DNA from 4 places in the Pseudarthrobacter sp. 902506025 genome. Region 2 is predicted to be linked to each of the others. Evidence: riboswitches for the same ligand, from Rfam matches in the RefSeq annotation. Region 2 holds a riboswitch; each other region holds the start of a gene.
What was found. A riboswitch is a leader RNA that binds a small molecule or an ion and turns the genes downstream of it on or off. The one in region 2 is predicted to bind thiamine pyrophosphate.
Positions count from the first base shown of each region.

Region 1: it holds a riboswitch for thiamine pyrophosphate, as region 2 does, so the genes downstream of both, AB0280_RS08235 (FAD-dependent oxidoreductase) here and thiC (phosphomethylpyrimidine synthase ThiC) in region 2, are expected to answer to the same signal.
Region 3: it holds a riboswitch for thiamine pyrophosphate, as region 2 does, so the genes downstream of both, AB0280_RS04090 (ECF transporter S component) here and thiC (phosphomethylpyrimidine synthase ThiC) in region 2, are expected to answer to the same signal.
Region 4: it holds a riboswitch for thiamine pyrophosphate, as region 2 does, so the genes downstream of both, thiD (bifunctional hydroxymethylpyrimidine kinase/phosphomethylpyrimidine kinase) here and thiC (phosphomethylpyrimidine synthase ThiC) in region 2, are expected to answer to the same signal.

Region 1 is NZ_JBFBKW010000003.1:224,287-227,488, forward strand. Features, by position in the region: gene thiS (sulfur carrier protein ThiS) at 1-213, opposite strand, end outside; gene AB0280_RS08235 (FAD-dependent oxidoreductase) at 210-1,511, opposite strand; TPP riboswitch at 1,504-1,622, opposite strand; gene thiE (thiamine phosphate synthase) at 1,650-2,399, shown strand; gene AB0280_RS08245 (RNB domain-containing ribonuclease) at 2,439-3,202, shown strand, end outside.
Region 2 is NZ_JBFBKW010000011.1:55,175-58,376, reverse strand. Features, by position in the region: gene thiC (phosphomethylpyrimidine synthase ThiC) at 1-1,726, opposite strand, end outside; TPP riboswitch at 1,722-1,829, opposite strand; gene AB0280_RS17850 (amidohydrolase family protein) at 1,907-2,989, shown strand; gene AB0280_RS17845 (VOC family protein) at 3,088-3,202, shown strand, end outside.
Region 3 is NZ_JBFBKW010000002.1:59,685-62,886, forward strand. Features, by position in the region: gene AB0280_RS04080 (iron-containing redox enzyme family protein) at 1-740, opposite strand, end outside; gene AB0280_RS04085 (heme-degrading domain-containing protein) at 929-1,471, opposite strand; TPP riboswitch at 1,558-1,698, shown strand; gene AB0280_RS04090 (ECF transporter S component) at 1,766-2,389, shown strand; gene AB0280_RS04095 (ABC transporter ATP-binding protein) at 2,389-3,202, shown strand, end outside.
Region 4 is NZ_JBFBKW010000009.1:86,562-89,763, reverse strand. Features, by position in the region: gene thiD (bifunctional hydroxymethylpyrimidine kinase/phosphomethylpyrimidine kinase) at 1-1,499, opposite strand, end outside; TPP riboswitch at 1,507-1,604, opposite strand; gene AB0280_RS15975 (Rne/Rng family ribonuclease) at 1,785-3,202, opposite strand, start outside.

The DNA.
Region 1 (3,202 bases), on a different contig from region 2:
AAGTTCAATATCGTCGCCCTCGGCGAGCGCGGTGGCGAACCATTGGCTCCGCGGCACCACCTGGGCATTATGTGCGACGGCGACGCCCAGTTTCCCGCCGTCCGTCGCCTGTCCGTTGGGTGCCAGCGGGCGTCCGGTGACTTGGCTGACGAGCGTGGTGATGGAGGCGCCGTCGGCCACCTCGTGCGTGTTTCCGTTCAGGGTGATGTTCACGCTGTCTCCTTGATGTGGGGTGTGGTGGCGGCTGCCGCCGGCCGGGAGAACCGCTCCGGGCTGAAGGGCGACCAGCGGGAATCTGATGTCCCGTCCAGCAGTGCCGTGCAGATGGCGGCTGCGGCGGGGGTGAGCAGGACGCCGTGCCGGAAGAACCCGGTGGCGATGATGAGTCCCGGGACATGCCCGGCGGCAGGGTTTCCGGACCCCGGATCCACCGGCACGCGGCCCAGCAGGGGCGCGTTGTCGGGGGTACCGGGGCGGGCCCGGGCGGTGCACTCGAGCAGTTCCAGTTCAGCGACGGCGGGCACCAGCGCCTGAGCGTCCCGCAGCAGCTGGTAGACGCCTCCGGCGCTCACGGCATCGGAGAGCGCGTCCTCGCGCTGGGTTGCCCCGATCACCACGGTCCCGTCCTGCCGGGGGACGATGTAGACGGGGACTCCGTGCACCAGCCCACGAACCGTGGAGGTCACCAGGGGCTGGAGGTGCTGCGGAACGGCGAGACGGAGTATGTCCCCGTGGACTGGGCGCAGTGGCAGGTCGAGGCCGTCGGGCAGGCCGCCAAGGTCCCCTGCCTGCAGGCCGTTGGCCACGATGGTTTCCGTTGCCAGGACGGTGCCGCCGCCGGCGAGGCTGGCACCGGCAACCGTTCCGCCCTCCCACAGCAGGCCGGTGGCCCGGTCCGGCACGGCATACCCGTCCACCGCGCCCGCGGCGGCCAGCTCCGGGGACGTCAGTGCAACGCCCGCGAGGGCCAGCCGCAGGGCCGCCACCAGGCGCCGGGGGTCCACTTGGTGGTCCGCGGGTGTGTCCAGGGCACAGGCGATGGCGGGGCTGAGGAGCGGCTCGCGTTTGCGGGCTTCGCGCACGGCCAGGGGCTCCACCCCCAGTCCGTTGGCCTGTTGTACCGCGCGGAGGTCCATCAGCGCGCGGCGGTCCGCGGCGTCGGCACCCACGGCGAGTGTCGGCGTCGTCAGGTATCCGCAATCCGCCCCCGTCGCGCCGGCGATCCCCGCGGCGAACCCTGGCCAGCGGGACGACGCCTCAAGCATCAGTTCCAGGAGGTCCTCCTCCTGGTAGTGCAGTTCGCTGACCGGGGCCAGCATGCCCGCGGCGGCCCAGCTGGCACCGTTTCCGGGTGCGTCGTCGATCAGGGCAACGGAGCGTCCGGAACGCTGCGCCTCCCAGGCGATGCCGTGGCCCACCACTCCCCCGCCGATGACGGCGACGTCGGCCCGGACAGTGGAGTTTGCGCTGGCGCCTTCGGGCCCGGGGAGACTGTCAACGGGGTTGCGCATGTGGTTCCTTCCCTACGCCGGCATTAACCGGATCAGGTCAAGCGGTCGGCTCTGACGCCCTCTCAGCCCGGCGCTTTATGACAGCTGCCGCGGGCTCCCGCAGTACCAGCCCAGTTTAGAGGAACTAGGCTTGCAGGCATGAATGTGTCCGCCTCATCCCTGCCCGCCGGCCCCCACGCCCCAGCCTCCGCTGCCCTCCCCGCCGAAGTTGCCAACGCCGGCCACATTGACGCCCTCAAGGCAGCGCGCCTGTACCTCTGCACCGACGCACGGACTGCGCGCGGCGATTTCGCGGACTTCGTTGACGCCGCGTTTGCCGGCGGCGTGGACATCATCCAGCTGCGCGACAAGACCATCGAAGCCGCAGAGGAACTGGACCTCCTGGCGGTCCTGAAGGAAACAGCGGTACGCCATGGCCGGCTGTGGGCCGTCAACGACCGTGCGGACATCGCCGTGCTGTCCGGGGCGCCGGTGTTCCACATCGGCCAGAAGGACCTTCCGCTGCCGGCAGCGCGGACGCTGGTCAACGGCAACGCGGCCATTGGGCTCTCCAGCCACACCACTGACCAGGTGGACGCCGCTTTGGCCGCAACGGTGGGGCCGTCCGGGCTGGACTACTTCTGTGTGGGTCCGGTCTGGGCCACGCCCACCAAACCCGGCAGGGCCGCCGTCGGCCCTGAACTGGTGGCATATGCCGCCGAAGCCTCCCGGCAGGCCGGAGATCCCGTGCCATGGTTTGCCATCGGCGGCATCGACCACGGAAACGTCCGTGACGTGGTGGAGGCCGGTGCCGGCAGGATCGTGGTGGTCCGCGCCATCACCGAAGCACCCGACCCCGCAGCCGCCGCCGCCTCCCTTCTCGACGCGCTGGACGGCACCGGCTCCTGAGCCTGCTTAATTCCGGGACTTGGGGATACGCTGATTTTTGTGTCACATCATCGGTTGGCCCCCAACGTCCATGACCACAAGAACGCCCTGGAAGAGGCGCTGGGCCTGCTGCGGACGGAACTTGAACTGCCGGGACCGTACCCCGCCGAAGCAGTGGAAGACGCCCGCGCCGCCGTCGCCGCGCTGAAACTGCCGTCCTACGACCTGACCGCCGTCGGATTCGTGACCATCGATCCGGCGTCGTCCACGGACCTGGACCAGGCAGTGTTCATCGAACCGGACGGAAACGGCTACCGGGTTATGTACGCCATCGCCGACGTTCCGGCGTTTGTTGCTCCGGGCGGCCCGCTGGACGCCGAGACGCGGCGCCGCGGACAGACGTTCTACGCCCCGGACGGCCGGATCCCGCTGCACCCCGAGGTGATCAGCGAGGGCGCCGGAAGCCTGCTGCCCGGCCAGGAGTGTTCGGCTTTCGTCTGGGACTTCACGCTCGACGGCGACGCGACAGTGCTGTCCGTGGGCGTCCGGAGGGCGCGGGTCATCAGCCGTGACAAGCTCAGCTATAAAGGCGCCCAGGCCGATCTCGACGCCGGGACTGCCTCCCCCGTACTGGGCCTCCTCCGCGAGGTGGGACTGAAGCGGGTGGCGCTGGAACGGGCACGCGGGGGCGCCAGCCTGAACATGCCTGAGCAGGAGATCGTCCAGTTGCCCGACGGCGGCTACCGGATCGACGCTGTTCCGCAGCTTCCCGTGGAGGACTGGAATGCACAGATTTCGCTGATGACCGGAATGGCCGCCGCGCA
Region 2 (3,202 bases):
GTGCCGCCTGCGAGTCTGCCGACCCGTATTCGTCACGGATGTCCTGGCTGATCCGCATGGAGCAGAACTTGGGGCCGCACATGGAACAGAAGTGCGCCGTCTTGGCCGGTTCAGCGGGAAGCGTCTCGTCGTGGAACGCCTCCGCGGTCACAGGATCCAGGGACAGGGCGAACTGGTCGCGCCAGCGGAATTCGAACCGTGCCTTGGACAGGGCGTCGTCCCGTTCGTGCGCCCCCGGGTGGCCCTTGGCCAGATCCGCCGCGTGCGCCGCGATCTTGTAGGTGATGACACCCGTCTTGACGTCGTCCTTGTTGGGCAGGCCCAGGTGTTCCTTTGGCGTGACGTAGCAGAGCATGGCGGTCCCGTACCTGGCAATCTCGGTGGCGCCGATTGCCGACGTGATGTGGTCGTAGCCGGGAGCGATGTCGGTGACCAGCGGGCCCAGGGTATAGAAGGGCGCACCCTTGCACAGCTCCTGCTGCCGTTCCACATTCTCACGGACCAGGTGGAAGGGAACGTGGCCGGGCCCCTCCACCATCACCTGGACGTCGTACCCCCAGGCCCGCTGCGTCAGCTCGGCGAGCGTGTCCAGCTCCGCGAACTGCGCGGCGTCGTTGGCGTCCGCCGTGGAACCAGGGCGGAGGCCGTCACCCAGGGAGAAGGCGACGTCGTATTTGGCGAAAATTTCACACAGCTCGTCGAAGTGCGTGTACAGGAAGTTCTCCTGGTGGTGGGCCAGGCACCAGCCGGCCATGATGGAGCCGCCGCGCGAGACGATGCCGGTCACCCGGTTGGCCGTCAGCGGGACATAGCGGAGCAGCACGCCGGCGTGGATGGTCATGTAGTCCACACCCTGCTCGCACTGTTCGATCACGGTGTCGCGGAAGATCTCCCACGTGAGGGCGTTGGCCTCGCCGTTGACCTTTTCCAGCGCCTGGTAGATCGGCACCGTCCCGATCGGCACGGGGGAGTTGCGGATGATCCACTCCCGCGTGGTGTGGATGTCGTCGCCGGTGGAGAGGTCCATGACGGTGTCGGCACCCCACTGGGTGGCCCACTGCAGCTTGTCCACCTCCTCCGCGATGGAACTCGTCACCGCGGAGTTGCCAATGTTCGCGTTGATCTTCACCAGGAAAGCCTTGCCAATGATCATCGGCTCGGATTCCGGATGGTTGATGTTGTTCGGGATGATGGCCCTGCCGGCAGCAACCTCGCTGCGGACCAGCTCAACGTCGCAGTTTTCGCGCAGCGCCACGAAGCGCATTTCCTGCGTCACGATTCCCTGCCGGGCATAGTGCATCTGCGTCACCGTCCGGCCGTCGACGGCGCGGCGTGGCACCGGCTGTGCGCCCTTCCACTCCGCGGAGGCAGCACCGCGGCGCACGGCCGAGCGGCCGTCGTCGAGCAGGTTGCGCTCCCGGCCGCCGTAGGGTTCGGTGTCCCCGCGCGCGGCGATCCACTCTGCGCGGAAGGGCTGCAGCCCGCGGACGGGGTCGCTGCCGGGTCCGGCAGTCCGGTAGGTCCGGAAGGGTGCGTTCGGCTGGCCGTTGGGTGATGGTTCAAGGGAAATTTCCGTCACCGGTACCCGGATCCCGGACGCCTCATCCGCAAGGTAGGCGAGGGAATGGGACTTCAGGGACTGGGTTACCTGCGGAACTGATGTGTCGCCGGGCTCCCCGGCGGACGGCAGCAGGGCAGGGTTCAACTGCGTGTTTTGCGTACTCAAGGGAATACTCACTTCCTTCGCCGGCATTACCCGGACAGGTTCAACGGTCGCAGGCTGCGTCAGCCCGATCTCAGCCCCTGCAAGGGCACCCGTGTGGTCAGGAACGAAGCTACCACAGGCCCCTGAACCAGGCTTGTCATAATTGCGGTGCTAGCCTGACCGGGCATCGAAAGGAGCCCCATGGCAGACATCATCCACTTCCGTGGACCCGTCCTGACCGCGCCGGACCGGGTGCGGCATGGACTTTGGTCGGTGGACGGAAGGCTCACGTTCAACAAGCCGGACACTCCTCCCGGCCGGGTACTCGACGGCTGGGTCCTGCCGGGCTTCGTGGACGCCCACTGCCACATCGGCCTGGGCCCTGCGGGCCCCGTGGAGCCCGCAGCCGCCAGGGACCAGGCGCAGGCGGACCTCAACGCCGGAACCCTCCTGGTCCGGGATGCCGGCTCGCCGGCGGATACCCGCTGGATGCAGGGTGGCAGGGACTTCCCGGTGTTGATCCGTGCCGGGCGCCATATCGCCCGGACGCGCCGTTACCTGCGCGGCTTCGCTGAGGAAGTTGAACCGGACGGCCTCGTGGAGGCCGTCCGCAAGCAGGCGCGCGACGGCGACGGCTGGGTCAAGCTGGTGGGTGACTGGATTGACCGCAGCGCCGGTGACCTGGCGCCGTCGTTTCCCGCCGCCGTCGTCCGCGATGCCGTCCAGGCGGCGCACGACGAAGGCGCCAGGGTGACGGCCCACTGCTTCGCCGAAGACACCCTCGACCAGGTGTTGGACGCCGGCATCGACTGCGTCGAGCACGCCACCGGGCTCCTGCCCCGCCACCTGCCCCGGTTCGTGGAGCAGGGCGTACCGATCGTGCCCACGCTCATCAATATCGCCACCTTCCCCGACATTGCCGCCCAAGCGGACGCGAAATTCCCGCGCTATGCAGCCCACATGCGCGCCTTATGGGAACGCAGGCTCGAGCGGGTGGCGGAAGCCCACACAGCGGGTGTGCGCATCTTTGCCGGCACCGATGCCGGCAGCGTGATCCGGCACGGCAGGATCACCGACGAAATCCTCGCCCTGCACGGCGCCGGCCTCCCCATGGACGCGGCCCTCGACTCCGCCTGCTGGGCAGCACGCAGTTGGCTGGGAGCGGATGGAGTGGAAGAGGGGGCCCGCGCCGACGTCGTCGTATGCCGGGAAGATCCGCGGGCTGTACCGGAGACCATTACGGCGCTGGAGCAGGTGGTGCTGGGCGGGCGGATCATTCGCTGACAAACGGTTCCCGGGGACTTGGAATAAATTGAAGCTTCAAGTAATTTTAATAGGTGACAGGCCGCCAATGGGACGGCCGCCAATGCAAGGAGCCTTCAATGACCGCATCAGCCAGCAGCCAGGATCTTCTTCCTGCCGACCTCGCCATGGGCACCGTGATGCTCAAGGTGGGCGACATGAAGGTCATGACCGACTACTACCAGCGTGCGCTGG
Region 3 (3,202 bases), on a different contig from region 2:
GTGATTGCCCCGCGGAGCCGCCGGTTCAGGCCGCACAGCGACATGAGGTTCACGGATGCGAGGGAGACGGCCGGGATGGTGTCGACGTACGCGCCGTACCTGTCGTCCAGGCCCAGCCCGCGCATGGTCCGGGCAAACAGCGCGCTGTGCATCCGTTCCGGCCTGCCGCCGCCGTATTCGTCCGCCTGGATTTCCACGAGGGCAGCCTTCGCCCGGCCGGTGAGCCGCGGAATGGCCCAGGTGTGCGGATCCGCTTCTTTCAACTGGTACACGGACTTGTGGATCAGGAACTCTTTGAGCTGCTCCAGGCTTGCCTTCCGTGCGACAAAGCGGGAAACGCTGGGACCGGTGTCCATACCGGCGAGGCCAAAAAGGACGTCGGCAACGGCATCGCTGGTCATGGCAATCCCGGCGGGCAGGTCGGCGTCACCGGCGGCCTGGCGTGCGGCGGCACGAAGGGCGGCTTCGAAGGGTTCCTCGATCAGGCGCCGGACCCTGATCAGGGCCGGTTCCCACTCCCAGGCGTCGCTGACCCCGTCCAGGCCCGAATAATGCAGTTCGTAGAGGCAAAAGAGGGACAGCTGGATGTCTTCGTCGGCGATGATGTCACCGGTTCGGGCCACCTGCCCCGCGACCAGCCGGTGCAGCCCGTCCAGCTCGGGCGTGGCTGCATCAGGGGCCTTGGACAGGGCCGCAAAGAGGGCGCTGCTGATGGGGCCTCTGGTGTCCGGGATTCTCATGGTGCTCCTTGGTTGCCGCGCCGGTTGCGGGAAGGGACGCCGAAGGTGCTCCCATTCCCTGTGGTGGTCGTACCCCGGGGACAATATAGTAAGCATGATTACTAATGAAAGCTAAGCGGCCTGGTGTCGCCGGGCATGTACGGTGCTTGTCCCGCTGCGCCTGGTCAGCCAGGGCTGGTTGGCCGGCGCTACTCGTCCAGCGCCGACCCCAGGATGTCGCGCAGTGCCTCAACCACCAGTTCGTGGTCCTGCAGCTGCGGCAGTCCGGACACCGCCACGGAAGCCACCACCCCAACGCCCGTGACGTGGATCGGAAACGCGCCCCCGTGTGCCGCATAGCGGGACTGGTCGAACCAGGCGTTGTCCTCGATCCGGCCGCCGCCCAGCCGGCCACGCAGTCCCACCAGGAGGGAGGGCACCTCGTACCGGAGGGCAGTGCGCTGCTTGGCCCGGATCCAGTGGCCGTTGTCAGGCGTGGCGCCAGGAAGTGCGACATGGAACAGCACCTGCTCACCCTTGGCGATGTCGATGGCGATGGGCAACGACCGCTCCTTGCCCAGTTCAACGAGGAGCAGGCCAAGGTTCAACGCATCGTCCAGCGAGAAGCCGGGGAACTGGAGCTCCCGGACCTCCGCCTCGATGCGGGCAATCTGCGCCTCCAGTGAGCCCTCCGGCTGGGCGTCGCTGGAATCAGGATCGAACCCGGTCACATCCGGTGGATTGGCGGTCATGGCCCTCAATCTACTCCTGCCAGGTGTAAACTTGACCACGCCCAACTGGGCGAAATGAACAGCGTTACCCAACCACAAAGCAACACTAAAAACGACAGGGGAGCGCCGCCGTCGGGCATCCTGGCGCAGGCCGGGCACCGCAGGTGGGCGCTGAGAGTGCGGACAGCCGCAGACCCTCGAACCTGATCCGGTTAGTACCGGCGCAAGGGAGTCGAGTTCTCAAAGTGTCGCGGATGCACGGCCACAGGCCGGCAGCCGGGTCCACTTTCCCCTCCTGTTTCCCAGGAGGATCACATGAGTACTGCAGCAATCAAGAAGACCACCAGTAAGTCCTGGCGCGTCGTGGACATCGTCGTCGCCGCCCTGGTGGCCATCGCGGGCGGCGTCATTTTCTGGGCATGGGACCAGGGGGCCGCCGCACTGTCCGCCCCCATGAACGCCGCCTACCCGCCCCTGACCGGACTGCTCGCCGGCGGCTGGATGATTCCCGGGGTGCTGGGCATGCTCATCATCCGCAAGCCCGGGGCTGCCCTGTTCTGCGAGACCGTAGCCGCCACCGGCGAACTGCTGATGGGTTCCCAGTACGGCGCCTCGGTCCTGTTTTCGGGTTTCATCCAGGGCCTGGGCGCGGAAATCATTTTCGCGATCTTCGTCTACCGCAAGTTCAACCTTCCTGTATCGCTGCTGGCCGGCGCCGCGGCAGGGTTCTTCTGCGGCCTGAATGACTCGTTTGCCCCGTGGGGCTGGAACATTGCCTACTCCGGCGCGGACAAGCTCGCCTACATCGTGCTGACCACCCTTTCCGGGGCCATCCTGGCGGGCGCTTTGTCCTGGCTTGCCACCCGCGGCCTGGCCCGCACCGGCGTGCTGAGCTCCTTCGCGTCCCGCAAGGCTGCCACGGAGCCCGTCTTCTCCTGATGGCACCCTCCCAGGACGCCTCCGGCATGGTCCGGCCTGCCGCCATCGCCGCCCGCGGCTGGGGATGGCGGCACGCCGGCCGGGCCAAGCCCGCCGTCCACGGCCTTGACCTGGACATCGCCCCCGGGGAGCGGGTGCTCCTGCTGGGGCCCTCCGGCGCCGGGAAGTCCACGCTGCTGCACGCCCTTGCCGGCGTCCTGGGGGACATCAACGACGACGGCGAGGCAGGCGACGCCGACGAGTCCGGTTCGCTGCTGGTGGACGGGGCCCCGCCACGGGCACGGCGCGGCCGCGCCGGCCTCATGCAGCAGGACCCGGAGACCCAGGTGGTCCTGTCGCGGGTGGGGGACGACGTCGCCTTCGGCGCCGAAAACCTTGCGGTGCCCCGCGACGCCATCTGGCCGCGCGTTCACGAGGCACTTGCCGACGTCGGGCTCGCCCACCTCCCGCTGGACCACCCGACGTCGGCCCTCTCCGGCGGCCAAAAGCAGCGCCTGGCGCTGGCGGGCATCCTGGCGATGCGTCCCGGACTGATCCTGCTGGACGAGCCCACCGCCAACCTGGACCCGGACGGCGTGCTGGAGGTCCGCGACGCCGTGGCCCGCTCCCTGGACAAAACCGGGGCGACGCTGGTGGTGGTGGAGCACCGGGTGTCCGTCTGGAAGGACCTCGTGGACCGGATCGTGGTCCTGCAGCCCGGCTCCGCCGCGGATCCTGCAGTGCTCCTGGACGGGCCGCCGGACCGCGTCCTTACGGAGGCGCGGACCATGCTGGCCGCTGCCGGCGTGTGGGTGCCCGGGTATGTGCCGGCCA
Region 4 (3,202 bases), on a different contig from region 2:
TCGAAGAATTCCACTTCCAGGCGGCAGGACTGCCTGAAGGCGGTCACCATCGCCGCCTGTTCATGGTCGGAGGCCTTCCGCCCTGCCGCGTCCACGATGGCGATGGCCCGCCGGGTGGCTTCGGCGAAGCCCTCGTCGGCGTAGGTCCGGAGCCAGGCTGCGTAGGCGTGGCCGTCAGGCGCTCCCGAGGCGAGGAACTGGGCGTGCAGCTTTTCCCCTACCTCGGCGTAGAGCCAGAAACAGGGCAGAACAGCGGCGGCCAGGACGGCGTAACTTCCCGACGCCGACGCTGCAGTGAGGTGGTCCACGTAGGCCTTGGTGACGGGGCCAAGTCCGCCCTGGGCAGGGCGGGTGCTGAGCCATGAGCGGTGCAGCTCCGACTCCACCTCCAGGCATTGCTGCGAGGATCCGGCCCAGAACAGCTGCTCCGCTTCGGAGGGGGCCAGGGCACTGGCCCGGGCGAGGACGCGGGAGTAGCCGTTCAGGTACAGGGCATCCTGCGCCAGGTAGTAGGCAAAGTCCTTCTCAGCAAGGTCTCCGGAGGCCAGGCCGCGGATGAAGTCCAGGGCGTAGATGTCCGCCACGTCCTGCTGGGCTTCCGTCCACAGCCGGGCAGCGAAAGCGCCTTCCGCGGGGGCCGGCCGCACATGGTGGAAATGGTGCACGGGGCCGTTGCCCTGGCCCACCTCAAGCTGCTCCGAGTTCTCAAGGGCGCCGGCCAGCCATGGCTTGACCGTCAGGAGCGATGCCTCCCAGTCCCCAAGGCGTGCCTGGACGGTGGCCATCGCGGAGGACAGGGAGCAGCCGGTGCCATGGCTGTTGCGGGTGGAAATTCGTTTGCCGTGCACTTCCACCACTTCCTGGGACAGGAGGCCGGCCGTGTTGACCAGCGCGTCCGGGCAGTCTGCACCCGCGAGGTGGCCACCCTTGACCAGCACGGTGGCTCCGGTGGCTTCGGCAAGGCGCCTTCCCTGGTCCAGCGCCGCCGGCCAGGTCCCGGCAGGGTCCCCGCCCACCAGCATGGCAAGCTCCGGGAGGTTGGGAGTGATGAGGTGCGCCAGGGGCAGCAGTTCGCGGAGGGCAGCCTCCGCGGATTCCTTCAGCAGCCGGTCACCACTGGTGGCCACCATCACGGGGTCGAGGACCACGACGGCGGGGCGCACCTTCTCCAGCCAATGCCGGACAGTGCGGATGACGCTCTCGTCGCCCAGCATGCCGATCTTGACCGCGTCGATGGAGATATCGTCGCTGACCGCGTCCAGTTGTTCGGCGAGGAAAGCGGCCGGAGGAACGTGGACAGCCTGCACGCCACGGGTGTTCTGTGCCGTCAGGGCGGTGATGGCAGCCATACCGTATCCGCCGTGGGCGGCAATGCTTTTGAGGTCGGCCTGGATGCCGGCGCCACCGGACGGGTCGGAGCCCGCGATCGAGAGGACCCGCGGGACGTCCCGGCCCGGGGGCAGCGCGGTGGGAACGCCGGAGGCAGCAGGAAGGGGCATGGAAAGGGTCGAAGACAAGAGACATCCCTTCGCCGGTACTAGCCGGACAGGTTCAACGGGTCTGGATCTCAGCCGGCCTTCTGCGCGGCACCCCGTGTCGGTTTCCACCCTAGCCCGTAGGCCGCACCAGGAGGAAAGGATGACAGCCCTCGGGTCAAGGAAACAACAACCTCGCAGCAGCAGGAATCCCCGCCACACGGCCGATTCCCACGGTGCTTCCCGGGTGAATCGTCCGCAGGACGGGGATTCCTTACTGCGTGGCCGTTTGGCCGGTAACTCCTGCGCCTAGAGCTCCGAGGCAGGCACACCCACGCCGAGGATGATGGGTTCCTCGGGCGCCTTGCCCGGTTCCGCCGGTGCCTGCTGGGGCTTCACGGGTTCGGGAGCCTTGGCCGCGTGCGAATGGCCTGCGCCTGCCGCCTGGACGTTTTCGTGATGCTGGACGGCGGTCTCGTTGGCGGCACCCTGGGCACGGCTGGCGGCACGGTGGCGCCGCGGCCTGCGCTGTCGCGACTGCTCCAGCGTGTGGTCGGAGTAGTCCTTTCCGGCTGCAGCTTCCGTTGCGGCGGCGCGGGCTTCCGCTCCCCCGCCGTCGTGCTGCCGTTCCGGCACCGCAGCCTCCGGCACCTTCACGGCTTCGGCGGTCTTGGCAGGCGCGTTCTCCACAGGGGAAGCCGGCTGGCCAAGGTGGGCGAACGCTTCCGCGAGCCGGTCCAGAGTGAGGGCAGGCAGGGGATGCTGTTCCTCAGCGTGCTCCACGAACGGAAGCGGGACTTCCTCGCCGCCGAACGTCAGGACAGCCGCAGGACGTGCCGGGGCATCGGCGTCGTGCTTCTCCTCGACGGGCGCCGGCGCAGGCTCCACGGAAGGCACCTGCCGGGCTGCCGCCACCTCATCGTCATGCAGGTGGGCAGCGTGGGCCGCAGCGGCAATGTTCGCCAGGGCAAGCCTGGTGGCCTCCGCCTTGGCGTGCCGCTCGGCGTCCGACGGGTCGGGCTGGACCGTGTGCACGTGGACGGCAGGTGCCGGGGCCGCTTCGGGCTGCTGCCCGCCGCGTCCGCGCCGCCGCTTGCGTTCAGTACGCACGCCGGGTTGGGCATTGTCGTTCCGCTGCCCTTCCGGACGGGCTTCCGCGCGGGCTTCGGGCCGGTTGTCGGTGCGCTGGACGTGGTGCTCGGCGGCAACGATGTTGGCGCGGCGGTGCTCCACGGGATCGTCGTGGGTCACAACGCCACGGCCGGCGCAGGCCTCGCACTGCTCGCCGAAGACTTCCAGCAGTCCGGTGCCCATGCGCTTGCGGGTCATCTGGACCAGGCCAAGCGAGGTGACCTCGGCCACCTGGTGCTTGGTCCGGTCACGGCCCAGGCACTCCACCAGGCGGCGCAGGACCAGGTCGCGGTTGGATTCGAGCACCATGTCGATGAAGTCGATCACGATGATGCCGCCGATATCGCGCAGCCTCAGCTGGCGCACCACTTCCTCGGCTGCCTCAAGGTTGTTCTTGGTGACGGTCTCCTCAAGGTTGCCGCCGCTGCCGGTGAACTTGCCCGTGTTGACGTCCACCACGGTCATCGCCTCGGTACGGTCGATCACCAGGGAGCCGCCGGAGGGCAGGAAGACCTTCCGTTCAAGCGCCTTGTGGATCTGCTCGTCGATGCGCCAGGCGGCGAAGATGTCCTGGTCCTTGGTCCACTTCTCAAGGC